DNA from 4 places in the Paenibacillus sp. ICGEB2008 genome. Region 4 is predicted to be linked to each of the others. Evidence: riboswitches for the same ligand, from Rfam matches in the RefSeq annotation. Region 4 holds a riboswitch; each other region holds the start of a gene.
The links. Region 4 has a riboswitch for cyclic di-AMP ahead of C400_RS0117260 (3D domain-containing protein). Riboswitches for the same ligand answer to the same signal wherever they lie in the genome.

Region 1: another riboswitch for cyclic di-AMP. It lies ahead of C400_RS0113555 (TrkH family potassium uptake protein); the one in region 4 lies ahead of C400_RS0117260 (3D domain-containing protein).
Region 2: another riboswitch for cyclic di-AMP. It lies ahead of C400_RS0112900 (C40 family peptidase); the one in region 4 lies ahead of C400_RS0117260 (3D domain-containing protein).
Region 3: another riboswitch for cyclic di-AMP. It lies ahead of C400_RS0111465 (3D domain-containing protein); the one in region 4 lies ahead of C400_RS0117260 (3D domain-containing protein).

The regions. Positions count from the first base shown of each region.
Region 1 covers NZ_AMQU01000014.1:90,593-94,573, reverse strand. Annotated here, with positions in the region: gene C400_RS0113560 (potassium channel family protein) at 1-326, opposite strand, end outside; gene C400_RS0113555 (TrkH family potassium uptake protein) at 345-1,685, opposite strand; cyclic di-AMP (ydaO/yuaA leader) riboswitch at 2,086-2,238, opposite strand; partial or broken gene C400_RS28585 (CPBP family intramembrane glutamic endopeptidase) at 2,500-3,981, shown strand, end outside.
Region 2 covers NZ_AMQU01000013.1:14,913-18,893, forward strand. Annotated here, with positions in the region: gene motA (flagellar motor stator protein MotA) at 1-426, opposite strand, end outside; gene C400_RS0112885 (hypothetical protein) at 614-907, shown strand; gene C400_RS0112890 (4a-hydroxytetrahydrobiopterin dehydratase) at 1,025-1,324, shown strand; gene C400_RS0112895 (GNAT family N-acetyltransferase) at 1,403-1,909, opposite strand; gene C400_RS0112900 (C40 family peptidase) at 2,213-2,713, opposite strand; cyclic di-AMP (ydaO/yuaA leader) riboswitch at 2,719-2,856, opposite strand; gene C400_RS0112910 (hypothetical protein) at 3,133-3,960, opposite strand; gene C400_RS0112915 (M1 family metallopeptidase) at 3,972-3,981, opposite strand, start outside.
Region 3 covers NZ_AMQU01000010.1:80,889-84,869, reverse strand. Annotated here, with positions in the region: gene C400_RS0111475 (HD domain-containing protein) at 1-463, shown strand, start outside; gene C400_RS0111470 (TatD family hydrolase) at 506-1,276, shown strand; cyclic di-AMP (ydaO/yuaA leader) riboswitch at 1,477-1,756, shown strand; gene C400_RS0111465 (3D domain-containing protein) at 2,028-3,176, shown strand; gene rnmV (ribonuclease M5) at 3,323-3,868, shown strand; gene rsmA (16S rRNA (adenine(1518)-N(6)/adenine(1519)-N(6))-dimethyltransferase RsmA) at 3,876-3,981, shown strand, end outside.
Region 4 covers NZ_AMQU01000016.1:473,940-477,920, reverse strand. Annotated here, with positions in the region: gene C400_RS0117270 (NADH:flavin oxidoreductase/NADH oxidase) at 1-486, opposite strand, end outside; gene C400_RS0117265 (polysaccharide deacetylase family protein) at 790-1,596, shown strand; partial or broken gene C400_RS0117260 (3D domain-containing protein) at 1,796-2,465, opposite strand; cyclic di-AMP (ydaO/yuaA leader) riboswitch at 2,472-2,641, opposite strand; gene C400_RS0117255 (amino acid ABC transporter ATP-binding protein) at 2,885-3,607, opposite strand; gene C400_RS0117250 (ABC transporter substrate-binding protein/permease) at 3,594-3,981, opposite strand, start outside.

The DNA of each region.
Region 1 (3,981 bases), on a different contig from region 4:
GCACGCCCATGCAGCACAGATATGGCTTTGGCTACGACTTTTCTCACACCCAGCTCCTTCAGCAAAATGGCGGTCAGGATGCTTACCTGAATATCATCACCAATCGCAACAATGCCGCAATCGAAATTACGTATGCCGAGTGACCGCAACGCATCCTCATCTGTAGCGTCCGCCACGACAGTATGTGTCAGAATCTCACTCATACTGTCCACAACATCCTCATTCCGATCAATGCCCAGCACCTCGCACCCCATATCCACCAATTGCAAAGCCAGGCTTGAGCCAAACCGTCCCAAGCCAATGACTACAAACTGCTGCGTTTTCATATCTACTCGAAAACTCCCTTACCCTATAATTATTTTACCTTCTGGATGACGATACAATTCCTTACCCTTTTTCGGTCCCAGTGCATAAGCTAGCGTGAGTGGACCCAGCCTGCCTGCAAACATCGTCAGAGTAATCACCAGCTTGCCTACAACTGTCAAATCAGGTGTAAGCCCCATGGACAGTCCTACCGTACCAAAGGCAGACACCGTCTCGAACAAGATCATCAGAAAATGATGATCTTCGGTTGCGGACAGAATCATCGTCACCCCAATCACGAACAGCAACCCCAGCAAGGTAATAGTCAAAGCCTTATAAATGCGTGCCTGCGCAAGTCGGTACCGGAACAGCACAATGTCTTCCCGTCCCCGCAGCATCGAAAACACCGCTCCAATGAGCAGAGCAAATGTAGTGGTCTTAATCCCGCCTCCAGTGGAGCCAGGCGAAGCCCCAATAAACATGAGTATGATGATAAAAAACTGCGTAGCCTGCCGCAAGCCTGCAATGTCCAGCGTGTTGGCACCTGCGGTGCGAGGGGTAACGGACTGGAATAAAGAACCCAGCAGTTTACCACCCCAATCAAGCGAGCCAAGCGTCTTCGGATTCGTAAACTCAAATACAAAAATGACAAGCGTCCCGACGACAATCAGAGCAGCTGTCATGCTGAGTACCACCTTGGTATGCAAGGACAGTCTCTTACGCTTGCGATAATCTGCCAGGTCAGACATCACTACAAAACCAATACCACCCGAAATAATGAGAAACATGGCTGTAAAATTAACAATCGGATCATATACATAACCTGTCAGGCTACGAAATTCACCGAACAAATCAAAACCAGCGTTATTAAACATGGAAATGGCATGCCAGATTCCAAAATAAATCGCCCTGCCGACAGGCATATCAAATGACCAGCGAATCGAAAAAATAGCTGCACATACGCCCTCAATCATCAGCGAGTACCATAGCACCTTGCGGATCAATCCGACAATTCCTTCGACAGAGGTCTGATTCATCGCTTCTTGCAAAATAAGGCGCTCCCGCAAGGAAATCCGACGCTTGAACACCAGCGCGATCAAGGTAGCCATAGTCATAAAGCCAAGTCCGCCAATCTGAATCAGCGCAACGATGACAATTTGACCAAAGGTTGTAAAAAAGAGCCCTGTATCCTTAACGACAAGCCCAGTTACACAGGTCGCGGAAGCGGCAGTAAACAAAGCGTCTATAAACGCAAGTGGTTTTCCTGTTGTATTAGAAATGGGCAGCATTAACAATAAACTACCTATTAGAATGATAATGGCAAAGCCTGCAACGAATATTTGCGGTGGAGAAAGCCGAAGCCAGCTTGCATTGGGATTCATTTATTCATCACTTCTCCTCCTTGGTGAACTATGAGCATGGAGATCGCTCAGCTCATAAAATCACCAATTCTTTTCAGTTTCTTTTATAAATCAGAAAAGTATCCGCAAAGCGGGATACTTTTGCCTTTCAATACTCACTACACTTTATACGTAACTACCTCATGGAACGTTTGATGACTTTAAGGCGGGCAGCAGCGAAGCGGTCCATTTGAATCTGGAGAAGCGATAGCGCTCGCCTTTGACTCTGAATTTTACCCGTATCAAGGTCTAGAAAATCAAAAAAAATTCAGTGGCAACAGCGATTGGAAGATCAAATGGAACGCGCAGCGTCCTTAACTCAGCAAACTTTTATTCACACTTATACACACAAAAAAAGACACCGGAAAACCGAGTGCCTGACTTGGTTCCTGCCCACAGCCTACGAGGTTAGCTGACGGATTCGGGCAGCACAGTATGCCCTATTTACACTTCCGGTCCATCAGGATCGGCTGTAAAATTCACCCCAGTAACATGGTTCCCCCGTTTTCTCACAGAAATTCGGCTTAAATGTATGTCATTACCCATATATTTCATAGGCATTGCCTCAAGATTATAATCCTTCTCTATCCAGATCACAAAACCGATTTCGCCGAAAAAACGTGAAATTGGCTTTAATTTGCGATTGGGCATCGCTTAATCACAGCTTATCTAATTTTATTAAAACTTTAAAGTGCTTTCACTCTGTTTTCATGAATATCGCTGGTCTGTTGGCGGGAACCTGTGCAGTATGATATCTTTAATGGATGTTCTTATTTACAGATTAAGGAGGAAACTCATGAATCCTATCGGGAAACCGGTCGTGCTCACGGCCAACTTCAAAAAATTAGGCTTGCTGGGCGGGGTTGGCCTGATTTGCTTTTTTATCTTTCAATTGCTTATTCCCTCGCTTAGCAATCCAAGTCCGGAATCATTGATGAATGCAAAGGTCATCAGCAAACAAGAAGCGATCGTACACGCATTGGACTTCGCCCGTTCTGAGCTGGGCTATACGGAATCACAGCCAGAGAAGCCTGTCGTGACCTATCAGGCTGAAACAGATTTGTACGGTTATTTATCCAGAGAAAAACTGCTTCAAGCGTACGATCGTACATGGAAAAAAAATTATCCTTATGAAACCTTTCGGGTTGATTTGCCTGACTCCTCAGCGAAGGGCAAGCTGCAAATTCATGTGGATTTATCCACTGGGAAGGTCGTTAGCTTTAAGCGGATCACCTCCAGCACCAATTACACACAGGCTGATGTTTCTACAGATGAACAAGCACGAAGCAAGCTTGTACGTATAGCTGAGGGCGACATGACGCTTGAAGCTAAGGAACAGGCTGCAGCAAAATGGATCAAACGCTTTGGCTTTAATCCATCGGAATTGAAGCTTGCGACCACTGAGGGGGAAGGTGGATTAAAATATACCGTGGACGAAAAGAAAATCGGCGCCTCGGTCCTTACGCTGGCTTTTACCTTTGAAGATGGGGATGTTCGCTCATTTACCCAAAGCTTTTCAGCCCCTTCGTCTTATACCGACTATGTTAAAAATCAAACATACTGGGCGAATTGGATGACTTATGCGGGTTATGCCCTATTTAGCTTTGTCCTGGGTGTACTTGCCATTGTGTATGCGTCACTCACCCGACGACATACTTCATTTGTACGCGGTATTGTTCTGTCCATTGTTTATTTTATTGCTAGTATAGCTGGGACCATGAACATGCTGCCTTTATTACAGGCTGAAGCAGGCAGTAAGGGCATGCTTATATTTCTTATGGTATTCCAGGTCGGTGTTACCTTCTTCATGGCTGTAGCTCTCTACTTCTCCTTGGTTGGTGGTGACGGCCTTATGCGTCAGGTTGGACTCAATGCATGGCCACGGGCCAAAGAGCCCGGCTACGGGCTGTATGTGCTTCGCAGTATGTATGTCGGTTACTTGTGGGCCTTCATTTTACTCGGCGTACAATCCATTTTGTTCTTTGTACTGGAGCGTACATTTAATACGTTCTCCACTACAGACGCCACGCAATCCCCTTACAATATGGCTTATCCATGGCTACTACCGATTATGGCCTGGATGGCAGGTATTGGAGAGGAGACTGTTTACCGTCTATTTGGTATTCCGATGGTAAAAAAAATAGTCAAAAATACGTTTGTTGCTTGTCTGATTACTACGCTTATTTGGGCACTGGGACATACGCTTTATCCAATCTATCCAGTGATTTCAAGACCTATTGAGCTGACTTTTCTTGGTTTGCTGTTTAGCTTCGTGTTC
Region 2 (3,981 bases), on a different contig from region 4:
GCGGTGTCTATCTTCGGTAGCGTTAATGTCTTCCATCAGAACATCGCGTACGAACTCCTGATCATTACCATCGATAATCATACGCATACCGCCGCGCATAAAGGGATCGTCGATCTCTTCGACCTTGGATTCCAGCGCGAGCAGACCTTCACGACGGGTAATGGATGCCCATTCGGTAAATGTACCGATAAGCTCCTTGCGATCCAGCAATTTCTGCTGGGTGAAAATAATTTTAAACAGCTTTGGCACCCGTTTCATGTCATCCATCGGAAACGCCATGAATATACTTGCTGCTGTTCCGACGAAAATAATCATGTAAGCAGCGGGATTATTGACCAGATTGACGACTGGCGCGCCCTTCAGGATCATCCCGACGACCAGTGACAAAAGCCCGAGCACAAGTCCAATAATGGTTGTAATTTGCATGATACACCTCATCCATGAGAATAGATTTTGAATCCTTTCATGCCGCATGGGTCGTCCTTGCCCCAAGCGCGTCATTATGAGACGGATTATAGTATTTATCGACAAAACTCTCTTTTTTGTTAAGGGCGAATTTCCGGTATAATAAAGTGATTATGTATTGAATCGCTGAACCACTGGAGGAAATAGCATGGGAGTAAAGCATGGGCGCGAGTATGAACAAATTTTGAACGATTTGACAGAGGCTGTGGGACGCATTCCAGATAGCTATGAATTTTTTGAAATGGAAGCAGAAGATTGGGACAGGCTGGACCCAGCGGGGTGCCAGGAAGTCAATGAGGCTTTGGCAGAAGACTTATTTTATGCACTGGGCACAGAACCTATAATCACTGTAGGCAGCGGTGTTGTGATTTATGAGCCGGAGCAGCACCGGATCTATGTACTCATCGGGGATGAGGAGCTGACGTCGGTCCCATTGATTTGATGGCCGTCTTATGGATTTATCAACGGGGCCGTGGTAATATGTACACCAATATATCGTAGTTTTGGCCGCATTTAAGCGGCTAAAAGGCTTCCGTATAAACGGGGAGGAGTTCGTAACATGCCTTTTACACAAGAAGAGATTGAAGCACATCTGGAGAAGCTGGAGGGCTGGGAACTGGAGGAAGGACGTTGGATCGTTCGGAAATATAATTTTTCCAGTTTTATGAAAGGAATTGCCTTCGTGGATGAAGTTGCCGCTATATCTGAGGCATTTAATCACCATCCATTTATTACGATTGATTACAAGACCGTGACTCTGCGTTTGACCTCCTGGGACGATGGCGGTATTATGGCCGTAGATATTAAGGAAGCCCAACAATATAATGAAGCTTTCGAAAAAATGCGCAGCAGTCATTGAGTTTGTAATGATCTGTCGTATATATGAAGAGCGCCTTCGTTATACAACATCGCGGTTGTATAGTGAAGGCGCTCTTATTTATAGAACCCGATTCTGTTGTTCAGGACGATATACCATACAATGGAACGGCTTTCTGCCATCTGGAGTCTGGCGTTCATAGGTATCCGTCAGCTCAAATCCAGCTGCCTTGTAGGCTCGGATAGCCCGCTGATTCCAAGTGAGAACCTCTAGGTCAATTTCATTCTGCGGATGACGTCGTCTGGCTTCCTCGGCAATGGCCCGGACAAAATCGGAGCCTGTGCCATGTCCGCATCTTTCGGGATGCATTCCAAGACCCAGCCGGGTCACACCGACCATAGGGAAATATTGAGCAAATCCCGTCAGCTCATTCTCTTCGTCCAGGACCGCAACATATTGCTCTTGGCGAAGCGTGGGACTTCCAAATTCGACTTCAAGTGCCTTCATTTGTTCCCAGGGAAGCCAGCCGTATATGTTGTAGGGGGGATCATAGCGCCACTCACAGATTTCAGCCGCTTGATGCTCGTCCATCGGTACGATCCGGTAGTTGGATATTGAGGCCGGCACTTTTCCATTCCTCCTTATGCAGGTACTTCAATCATTAACCACAGATTGTAGACAAGTTGTAGGAGAATGGCAAGCGTGTTTATTTCGTACCTAAGTCGGGTATACATTCAATAAGAAGGATTTACTGCTCATATGCTCCCCCAGCGGTGACGGTAAAACCGACGATGTTCGCTAAAATTGAAACCTTTTGAGGTGTCAGTTCGTCAGTAATGATAATCATTGCTGATGTAGTGGACATAAAAAACCGCAATTCGATTCCGGCCAGAATCAAATTGCGGCTAGGGTTAGCTTGCTGTGCGGTAGTTATTCTACGTTGTCGTCATCAGGAATATCTGAAGCTACAGAATGGTAAGCGTCTGTGCTCATAATTCTTTTTGCACCGACATAACGGTTAGCGTAATAATTTTCGTTCAGTGAGCTAACTACTACACCACGTGAAGTCGAGGAGTGGGCGAATTTCCCTTCACCTACGAAGATACCTACATGGGAAACGCCTCTTCCTGTGGTGTTGAAGAACACCAGGTCGCCTGGTCTCATTTCATCGCGGGATACAGAAGAACCCATTTTGAATTGTGATCCAGATTGATGCGGCAGTTTAATTCCCAGTTTGTTGAATACATACATTGTGAAGCCGGAGCAATCGAATCCCTCGAGTGTAGTGCCTCCGCTTCTGTAGTTCGTTCCTTTGGCATCTTGGATGACCTGGTCCATCTTAGAGTCTGCAAATGCACTGCTGCCACCGAATGTAAAAGATGTAAAGGCAATGGCGAGACCCATGGCTGCGATCGTTAGCTTCTTCTTCAAAAAAAATATACCCCTTCCAATGCCTGCGAGGTTAGCTTAAGGATTCGGTAGAAGGTTCCCCTATGACCACTCTGTTGCGAGATCAATTCACCCAAACTGGTTCCCCCGCTTCCTAGGTGCCAGGAATTAGGCTTAACTTAAGATGTGCACCTTGGAGAGCAGTATTCACGACAACGATGTTTTTAAGATAAAGGTTACAATAAAGATTACAAAGTTGTTACTATCAGTTCACTGCGATTATTGTAACAAAGACAGCAGGCTTTGGCAAATGTTTCATCGCAAAAAGTTACAAAAAAAATCTGTTCCTAACGCTCCAGGAACAGATTCTGTTAACAGTATTCAGTTATGTGCTGTTTGCACGGGAAAGAAAAAAGTTTTTTCGACAGCTGAAAATACAGGAGAGAGCATATTGTGAGAGGTTAGCCTCTGCTGGAGATATCGATGTGCCATAGCCGATACTGCGAACTGATATGCCACAGCCTGACCAGACTGGTAACAAAATGATACGATTGCTGGAGAATCAGTGCCAACATACCCGTCCAAATCATCGCCACGGTGCCAAATAGACCGAAAACTAGCAACACACAAGTACCGAGCAACAGGGATACACCAACAGCCGGAAGAAGCTGGCGAAAGAAGGCGAGCAGGGAGGATAGTATGGTGTGACCACTGACAGTGCCCAACTGCATATACAGGATGCACTGCCGAATGACCCAACCGTAAGCTATCCACCCCATGGCATAGGGCAACAAATGTAGCAGGTAAGAGGAAGATTGCAACGTTCCTACTACAATAGGATAGAGTCTCGGTACCACCCAAAAGGCGGGAAGCAGCAGCAAACCCAACTCGATGATGTAATACAATAGCGATGACATACCGTGGCGTTTCATCCCCTTGAAGAAGGACAGGCTTTGCGGTTCAGACGCATCGGTATGCAGGCTTTGATATATGCCAGCTCTAATGAAGGGAGTGATTAGTATGCGCAGTACGGTCGCCCCTAGTAATATCCACAAGTACACATGTACTTCCCGGCTGTCCATCAAGGCGATCTGGCCCTCCATCCAAAACAAGGTCTTTCCCAGTTCGTTTTGGCTCTGATCAGGATAACGTAGCAGCAGCGGGATAACGGCAGACTGTACCAGCCTATAGAGAAATACTCCCCACAGCAGACGATACAGAAATAAAATGATAACGATATAAAAGCGTATGCGTACCAGCGCCCAGCCTTCTTTTATAACAGTCCGCATCTATAGACACCTCACCATGAC
Region 3 (3,981 bases), on a different contig from region 4:
ACTAACAGTGGAGCAGTATTTGATGCTGGATGAGTCCTTGATTCAGACGGTATTTAGCCAATGGAAACGAGAAAAGGATGAAATTTTAAGTGATTTGAGTAGCCGTTTTATGGATCGTAGATTGTATAAATATGTAGAGATTGAAAATATGGATACAGATACCGTTGACCATATTCGAGAGGCTTTGAAAGAGGCTGGATTGCATCCTGAATATGATCTTGAAATTGATTTTCCAACAGATCTTCCTTATGATGTGTTTCGGCAGGGCGGCTCAACGGACAACCAGATTTTACTGCTTGGACGTCAGGGCGAGGTGCGGGAAATATCCGAAGTTTCGGAAATTGTGCGCTCAATAAGTGGCATTCACCGAGGAAAATATCACATGTATTTTCCCCAAAATAAATTGAATGGGGTAAAAGACAGGCTTCCTGCCGAAATAAGGAATTATTTTGTCAAACAATAGACAAATATATAGAAATGTAAGTAAAAAAAGGAGATGAAAACCTTGGATTTATTCGACACTCATACTCACCTGGATGCCCCACAATTTGACGAAGACCGTGAAGAAGTTATAGCACGTGCTGTCGAATCAGGAGTAACACGGATGATCAATATCGGATTTAATCGTGAGACCATTCCATCCACCATGAAGCTGGCTGAGACGTATGATTTTATTTATGCGGCCGTTGGATGGCATCCGCAGGATGCTATTACAATGCAGGAGGGGGATTTAGAATGGATTGCATCGTTATGCAGTCATAAAAAGGTTGTAGCGATCGGAGAGATCGGTCTGGATTACTATTGGGATACATCACCAAAGGATGTACAGCAGCGGGTGCTTCGAAACCAAATTGGTCTGGCACGTGAGCTCAACATGCCAATTGTTATCCATAACCGGGATGCACATGAAGATATTGTGAGAATTTTACGTGAGGAAAAGGCGAGCGAGATTGGCGGAGTCATGCACTCCTTTTCTGGGAGCTGGGAGACCGCTAAAATGGTGCTGGATATGGGCTTTCACCTTTCCTTTGGCGGGCCCATAACGTTCAAAAATGCCAAGCAGCCAAAAGAGGTACTGGCCCAGGTTCCGCTGGATCGTCTGCTGATTGAAACGGACGCGCCATACTTGACGCCTCATCCGTTTCGCGGGAAGCGAAATGAGTCGGCCCATGTGAGATTGGTGGCAGAGGCAGCCGCCCAAATTAAGGGAATTACGGTGGAGGAATTGGTATCCATTACGACCCAAAATGCTTTGGAACGATTTGACATTCAGTGAAAAAGCGAAGAAATCAATCAAAATAAAGAGATAGACGGAGCTAATTATGATTTTGTTGCAGGAAACTCAAGAATATTACAATTTTTTAACCGAATATTTTAAAAAATGTACTTGAAACCTGCTTTACAACATGCATGTAAACAGGATATCATCTTTTCAGTGAATTGTTGTTGAGTGTAAACATCAACAAATCATTTCATGAACCAGTCTCGCTGAGTCCCTTTTGCAGGGAACGGGGGAACCGATATGGCTTACAGTACGTCCGGCGTATGTGCAAGAGAGAATGTCTCTTCAGCAGCCGGCTCAACCGAAATTCATTTCCCGAATGGGATGAACAGGTAGAGAAGCCGTATTTCGATTTCTTTCTGGGTCTTCGGGGTGAATGTGAAGGCGACCGCCATGAGCGGTTGACCTAAGCTAGGGCGACTCTCTACGTCCGAACCCGACAGCTAACCCCGTAAGCGTAACAAGAGAGAAGCCATCTCGTGCATGAGTTTTCCCGCATATTCACACATGTCGGAAGCCACGAAAGAGCTCTCTAGTCTCTTTCTTTGGCTTTTTTTGTTGTGAATAAAAGAAAATCTGTCATCATACTGTGGTTAAACAGGGGAGGACAGCATGCCGCGAAGACGGGTACATGGTGCAGGACAGTCGCAGTACGGGCTTGTCTTGTAGAAAATCTGTTATAGTCACGTCAACGATCAACTATGTCTTACTCCAGACGGCGGGCTATGTAAGGAGGACGGAGGAAATGGGCATTTTCCGAAAAGAGGAGACCCATGAGTCACGCTCATCCAGCATGTCTTACGTATTACGTTGGAAGCAAGAGAATGTGCGCCAGGCTGCTTTGGTTGCTATTTTTCTAATCGCACTAACGATTATGATTTCAATTCTGATGTACACGCAATCTAAAAAACAAGTCTTTTTTGTCATCGATGGTAAGGCATCTGCAGTAGAAACCCGGGAATCCAAGCTCCAAGATTTGCTCAATGAGCATTCTATTTCACTTCAGCCGCATGATACAATTTCCATGCCGCTAAATGGAGCAGTACAGGATGGGGATCGCGTAGTCATTAAACGTGCCAATCAGGTTAAAGTATCCTCAGGCAATAAGACGAAAAAGCTGTACACAACAGAAAATACAGTAGAGGGTGCCATTCGCACTTCGGGCTATAAATTATCATCAACGGATAAAGTTTACCCTGCGTTGGATGCCTCTGTTTCAGCTAACATGGACATAAAAATCGTCCGTGTGAAGAAACAGCAGGTCGAACAGAAAAAACAAGTGCCTTATCAGGTCATCAAAACGGCAGATCCAAGTCTCTATAAAGGCGATAATCGAGTCATTCAAAGTGGCAAATCGGGTGTGGTAGTCCAGCATGTTCAAAAGGTATACCATGATGGAAAATTGGTATCCAAACAGCTGGTCAACAAGGAAGTCGCACAGAATCGTGTGGATAAGGTAATTGCGGTAGGAACGAAGAAAAAACCGGTCGTTCTAGCTGCTTCCATCGGCCCTAAAGATGCAGTTAAGGCTACAAAGGTTAGTTCGGGCAGTGCTGTCCGTAAAGCAGGTATTAATTTTAATTATAAAAAAGTTTTACAAAACGTCTCCATGACGGCGTATTCCGCACAGGAGCCAGGTATCGGTACACGTACCGCCTCCGGCACACGTGTCACGGAAGGACGCACCATCGCTGTCGATCCGAGTGTAATTCCAATCGGGTGGTGGGTGTATATTGAAGGGGTGGGCTTCCGCCGTGCGGAGGATACCGGTGGCGCGATTAAAGGCCACAAAATCGATGTGTATTATGAGAGTTTGAGCCGGGCCAACCAATTTGGTCGTAAGCACGGTAAAACCGTATATGTTATCGGACCTGTAAAGCCGGAAATCAACTAAAACAGGTTGTGTATGTTGAGGACAATGCGATAGTATTAACAACATAGTTATGCCATGCTAAGAAGAGGATACCCTCTTCTTATTTTGTTTTCAAAAGCAGGGAAAGATAAATATATGTTGCTGTGTAGCAGTGGAGGGAAACGAAGATGATCAAGGAAGTGATCGTGGTGGAAGGCCGGGATGATACGGTAGCCATTCGCCGTGCTGTCGAAGCAGATACGATAGAAACTGGCGGTTCAGCCATTAATAAAATGACGCTGCGGAAAATTGCATTGGCGCAGGAACGGCGGGGGGTCATTATTTTAACTGATCCCGATCATGCAGGGGAGCGTATCCGTAAAATCATCGCCTCCAAGGTACCCGGCTGCAAGCAGGCTTTTATACCTGAGGCAGAGGCGACGCGCAAAGGGGATATTGGCGTAGAGAATGCCTCGCCGGAAGCCATCAGACACGCTCTCGCGCGGGTACATACGACAGTGGAAGGTGCCGAACCGCTGATTGAATGGGCGGACCTGATTGACGCTGGACTTATTACCCATCCCAATGCTGCTGCACGCCGTATGGCCTTGGGGAATGTACTGGGTATTGGCTATTGTAACGGAAAGCAGCTACATAAGCGGCTCTCTGTATTTCAGATCAGCCGTGAGGAATTTGCCAGTGCGCTGGCACAAATCGAAAGTGAAGGATTGTGATATCCGTATGACAGGGATTCAAGATATAGCAACACCGCGGCGTACGAAGGAAATTATTCAAAAGCACGGTTTTTCGTTCAAAAAGAGCTTGGGACAAAACTTTTTGATTGATC
Region 4 (3,981 bases):
AATCTCTACCGTGTCAAAACCAGCTTCTACCGCCCGGCGCGCCCCCTCTTTGTAGGCAAGAACCAGTTCCTTGACTTCTGCTCGCGTCAAAGCGTGCGGCTCTTTAAATCGTTCACTAAAGGGGATCGAGGACGGGCCTACAGGTGGCTCAGCATCTTCAGCCTTGCGTCCGGCATGGCCTAATTGAATGGCAATTTTGGCACCATACTTGTGGACTTCCTCTACCATTTTACGATATGCAGGAATATGTTCATCACTCCAAATGCCCAAATCACGATCCGTAATGCGCCCATCCGGATGAACCGCTGTCATTTCCACAATTATGAGTCCAGTCCCTCCTACCGCGCGACTCACATAATGGACATAATGCCAATCCGTCGGTTTGCCGTCCTTGGCCTCCACGCTGTATTGGCACATTGGGGGCATGACAATCCGATTTCTTAAAGAAAGCCCCTTTAATTGATAAGGAGTAAACAAGTCGGTCACTTTTATCCATCCTTCCCTCAATTCTAAGTCTGTAGCATTATGAATAGCATCCCCATTATACACCAGCTGTCACGGTATACCGAATCCTTTGTAAGGCTAAAACTTACGAAAATGCTCCAGTTTTCGTTCATGTTTAAGAGAATATGCGCGTTTACTTCGTCATCTTCACGGATATCCGCTTCATGATGTGCTTCTCTTCAGTCGTGTAGGAATTCACTCAATCACCAGCATAATTTTAATAGGACAGGTACATAATAGCTGAGAGCACCACTAGGTACCACTGCACGGAAAGGGGGAATACAAATGCGGTACAGGGGAGTGTTGCCATGTTTAGCACTGTTACTAGCATTTTCAAGTTTTCCCGTTCACGCTGACACGCCTCCCAACATCGGAACGCCCCATCCCAAGGAAGCTACTGTCGCTACTTCGGTATATCAAAGTAAAGATCGAGCTACTCCAACATTAGCGATGCTACGAAAAAAGCATGCGGACATTTTTAAAATGTGCGGCCCGCACACCCGCCAAATTGCCTTAACCTTTGATGATGTGCCCGATTCAAGGTATACGCCGCAGGTTTTGGACGTATTACACGCAAACGGTATCAAAGCTACGTTTTTTATCGTCGGCCATCGTGCGGAAAAGCATCCGGGGATCATACGCCGCATCATCCGCGAGGGTCATGCTATAGGAAACCATTCCTATACTCATCCGGATTTCAGGAAGGCCACACCAGAACGCTTTCGCCACCAGATTACAAAAACAGAACGTATTTTAGAAGCCAGCGCAGGTTTTCGGCCCAGATTGATACGACCACCCTATGGTGAAATCACGGAGCCTCAAATTCAGTGGGCGCGTCGTCATGGGTACATGATCGTCAATTGGAATGTGGACTCTCTAGACTGGAAGGGATTAAGCAAAACACAGATTCAGCGTAACGTGATCCCGGCTACCAGACCTGGCTCCATTATTTTAATGCATGCAGGTGGAGGTCAAAGTTCCAACTTGCAAGGTACTGTCCAAGCTTTGCCGGGTCTAATCCACTCTTTAAAAGCTAAGGGCTACAAGTTTGTCACAGTCCCCCGGCTACTTCACACATCGGAACGAAAATAACAGTATGTCTAAGCCTCGTATATACCAACAACGTAAAAAGGCTGCCTTGACGAGCAGAATGCTTCTGCTTGTAAGACAGCCTTTTTTAGCGATAAACGACCGTACTGATAAGAAGTCGTCCCAGTTATATGTTGTGTGCTATAATATTAAGTTTACATAATATATATTATGTTTAATGAATTCAAATATATGCACAATGCTATTTATCAATAACGTACAGTTTCACATTTTGGAAGCCGAAGTCGTTCACGAATGATTTGTTGCCAGGGATAAAGATATCAATCCGCTTTCCGGTAATAGCGCTGCCCTGATCACGGGCAACGGCTACAAAAGAATGGTCTGGCAAGCCGGGATGGGAATAGCCTGTAACTAGCACCTTTGTTCCCATAGGAATGACTTTCGGGTCTACTGCAATTGTACCCAGTTTAAGCGGATTACCGTAGTAATCGACTGCACCCCATTTGCCATTTTCATCAGCTGCGGCTGAATATGCTGTTGCTTTAACATCAACAACTTTACTGTAATTGAATGTTTTGCCCCATGCTTCAATTGTTGGCCTCTCATTCGCTGGTGCTTTCTCCGTAAGAAGCTGTGGTTTCGAATCCGAAGCCGCCTTCACACTTTTTTTCGTCTGGCACTTTAATTTGTAGACCTGCATATATGTTGTTGGACGCAATATCCGGGTTAGCCTTCGTCAAGTCATCTACCGATACCCCATAACGTTGAGCAAGCAAAAAGAAAGTATCGCCTTCTTTGGCAGTATGAAGCGAAGCAGCATTTGCTACTCCAGCTGTCTGTGCCAATCCTGCAATCGCTGCGGCAAGCACCGCAAATTTCATGGTTTTTCCAATATGTTTTAAGTGTTTCAAAGATATGTACCTCCTCTGTTATGCCTGCGAAGTTAGCTGTCGGATTCGGACTCAGGAGAAGCCCTATGCTTGTGCAATTCACCCCTAGGCATATTCCACAACATCTATATGACGCATTGGAATAATTGCCGTTGTTACGTCCCCCGCACTTCCCATGGTTTGAGCCCAGCACCTGAGTAATTGTTATCATTGCTGCTGCCCCGGTAAGTTTTGGCTTACTGCATAATATCACAATTTTGTAACCTTATCTGCATGAAAATGTTGGGAACCTTGAACATCATACTATATCCATTACAATTTTGTCATCAAAAATCGGTTTTTTGTTACGAAAATATGGAGATATGGTGACAAAAAGAGAAAAGCCCTCCGTGAAATATCATCACGAGAGGGCTTTGTCAATAATTCATAAAAGCATTTTCTTACAGCACTTTAGCCAGAAAATCACGGGTACGATCATGGCTTGGAGTTCCGAAAACTTGCTCCGGCGTACCTTGCTCTATAATTTGACCGTTGTCCATAAAGATGATTCGGTCTCCTACCTCACGAGCAAAGCCCATTTCATGCGTCACGATCACCATCGTCATGCCGCCTTCAGCAAGCTTCTTCATCACATCCAGAACCTCTCCAACCATTTCAGGGTCCAGGGCAGAGGTAGGTTCATCAAACAGCATTACGTGCGGCTGCATGGCGAGAGCACGTGCTATCGCTATACGTTGCTTTTGACCGCCAGATAACTGGTTCGGGTAGGTATTCTTCTTATCCTCAAGACCCACGGTCCGCAGGAGCTCCAACGCAATTTTCTCCGCTTCTTTCCCCGATTGCTTCTTCACCTGCGTTGGTGCAAGCGTCAGATTCTGCAGTATTGTTTTATGCGGAAACAGATTAAAATGTTGGAAAACCATCCCCATCTTCTCTCGAGTCGCATTAATATTATGACCACGGGCCGTAATCGGCTCACCCTCAAACAAGATTTCCCCTTCTGTTGGCTGTTCCAACAGATTCATACAACGCAAAAACGTACTTTTCCCCGAACCACTCGGGCCGATAATGACGACTACTTCACCTTTGGCGATATCTATATCAATGCCTTTTAAAATTTCATTCTTACCGAATGATTTACGCAGTTGTTTAACGGTGATCACTGGCTCTCAACTTCCTTTCCCATAAACCCAACAGCTTAGATAAGCTAAATGTCATTACAAAATAAATAGCGGCTGCGATTACGAACGGACTTAAGCCTTCGTAGGTAATATTCTTAATGACCTGGGCTTGATACATAATGTCCACCATCCCAATGGTCGAAATAATAGAAGATTCTTTAATGATCGTAATGAACTCATTACCAATAGCAGGCAATATAGATTTAAATGCTTGCGGTAAAATAACGTGACGCATCGCTTTGCCTCGTCCCATCCCGAGCGAGCGGGCAGCTTCCATCTGTCCACGGTCTACGGCCTGAATACCAGCACGGAAAATTTCAGCCAAATATGCCGAACTATTCAGAGACAACGTAATT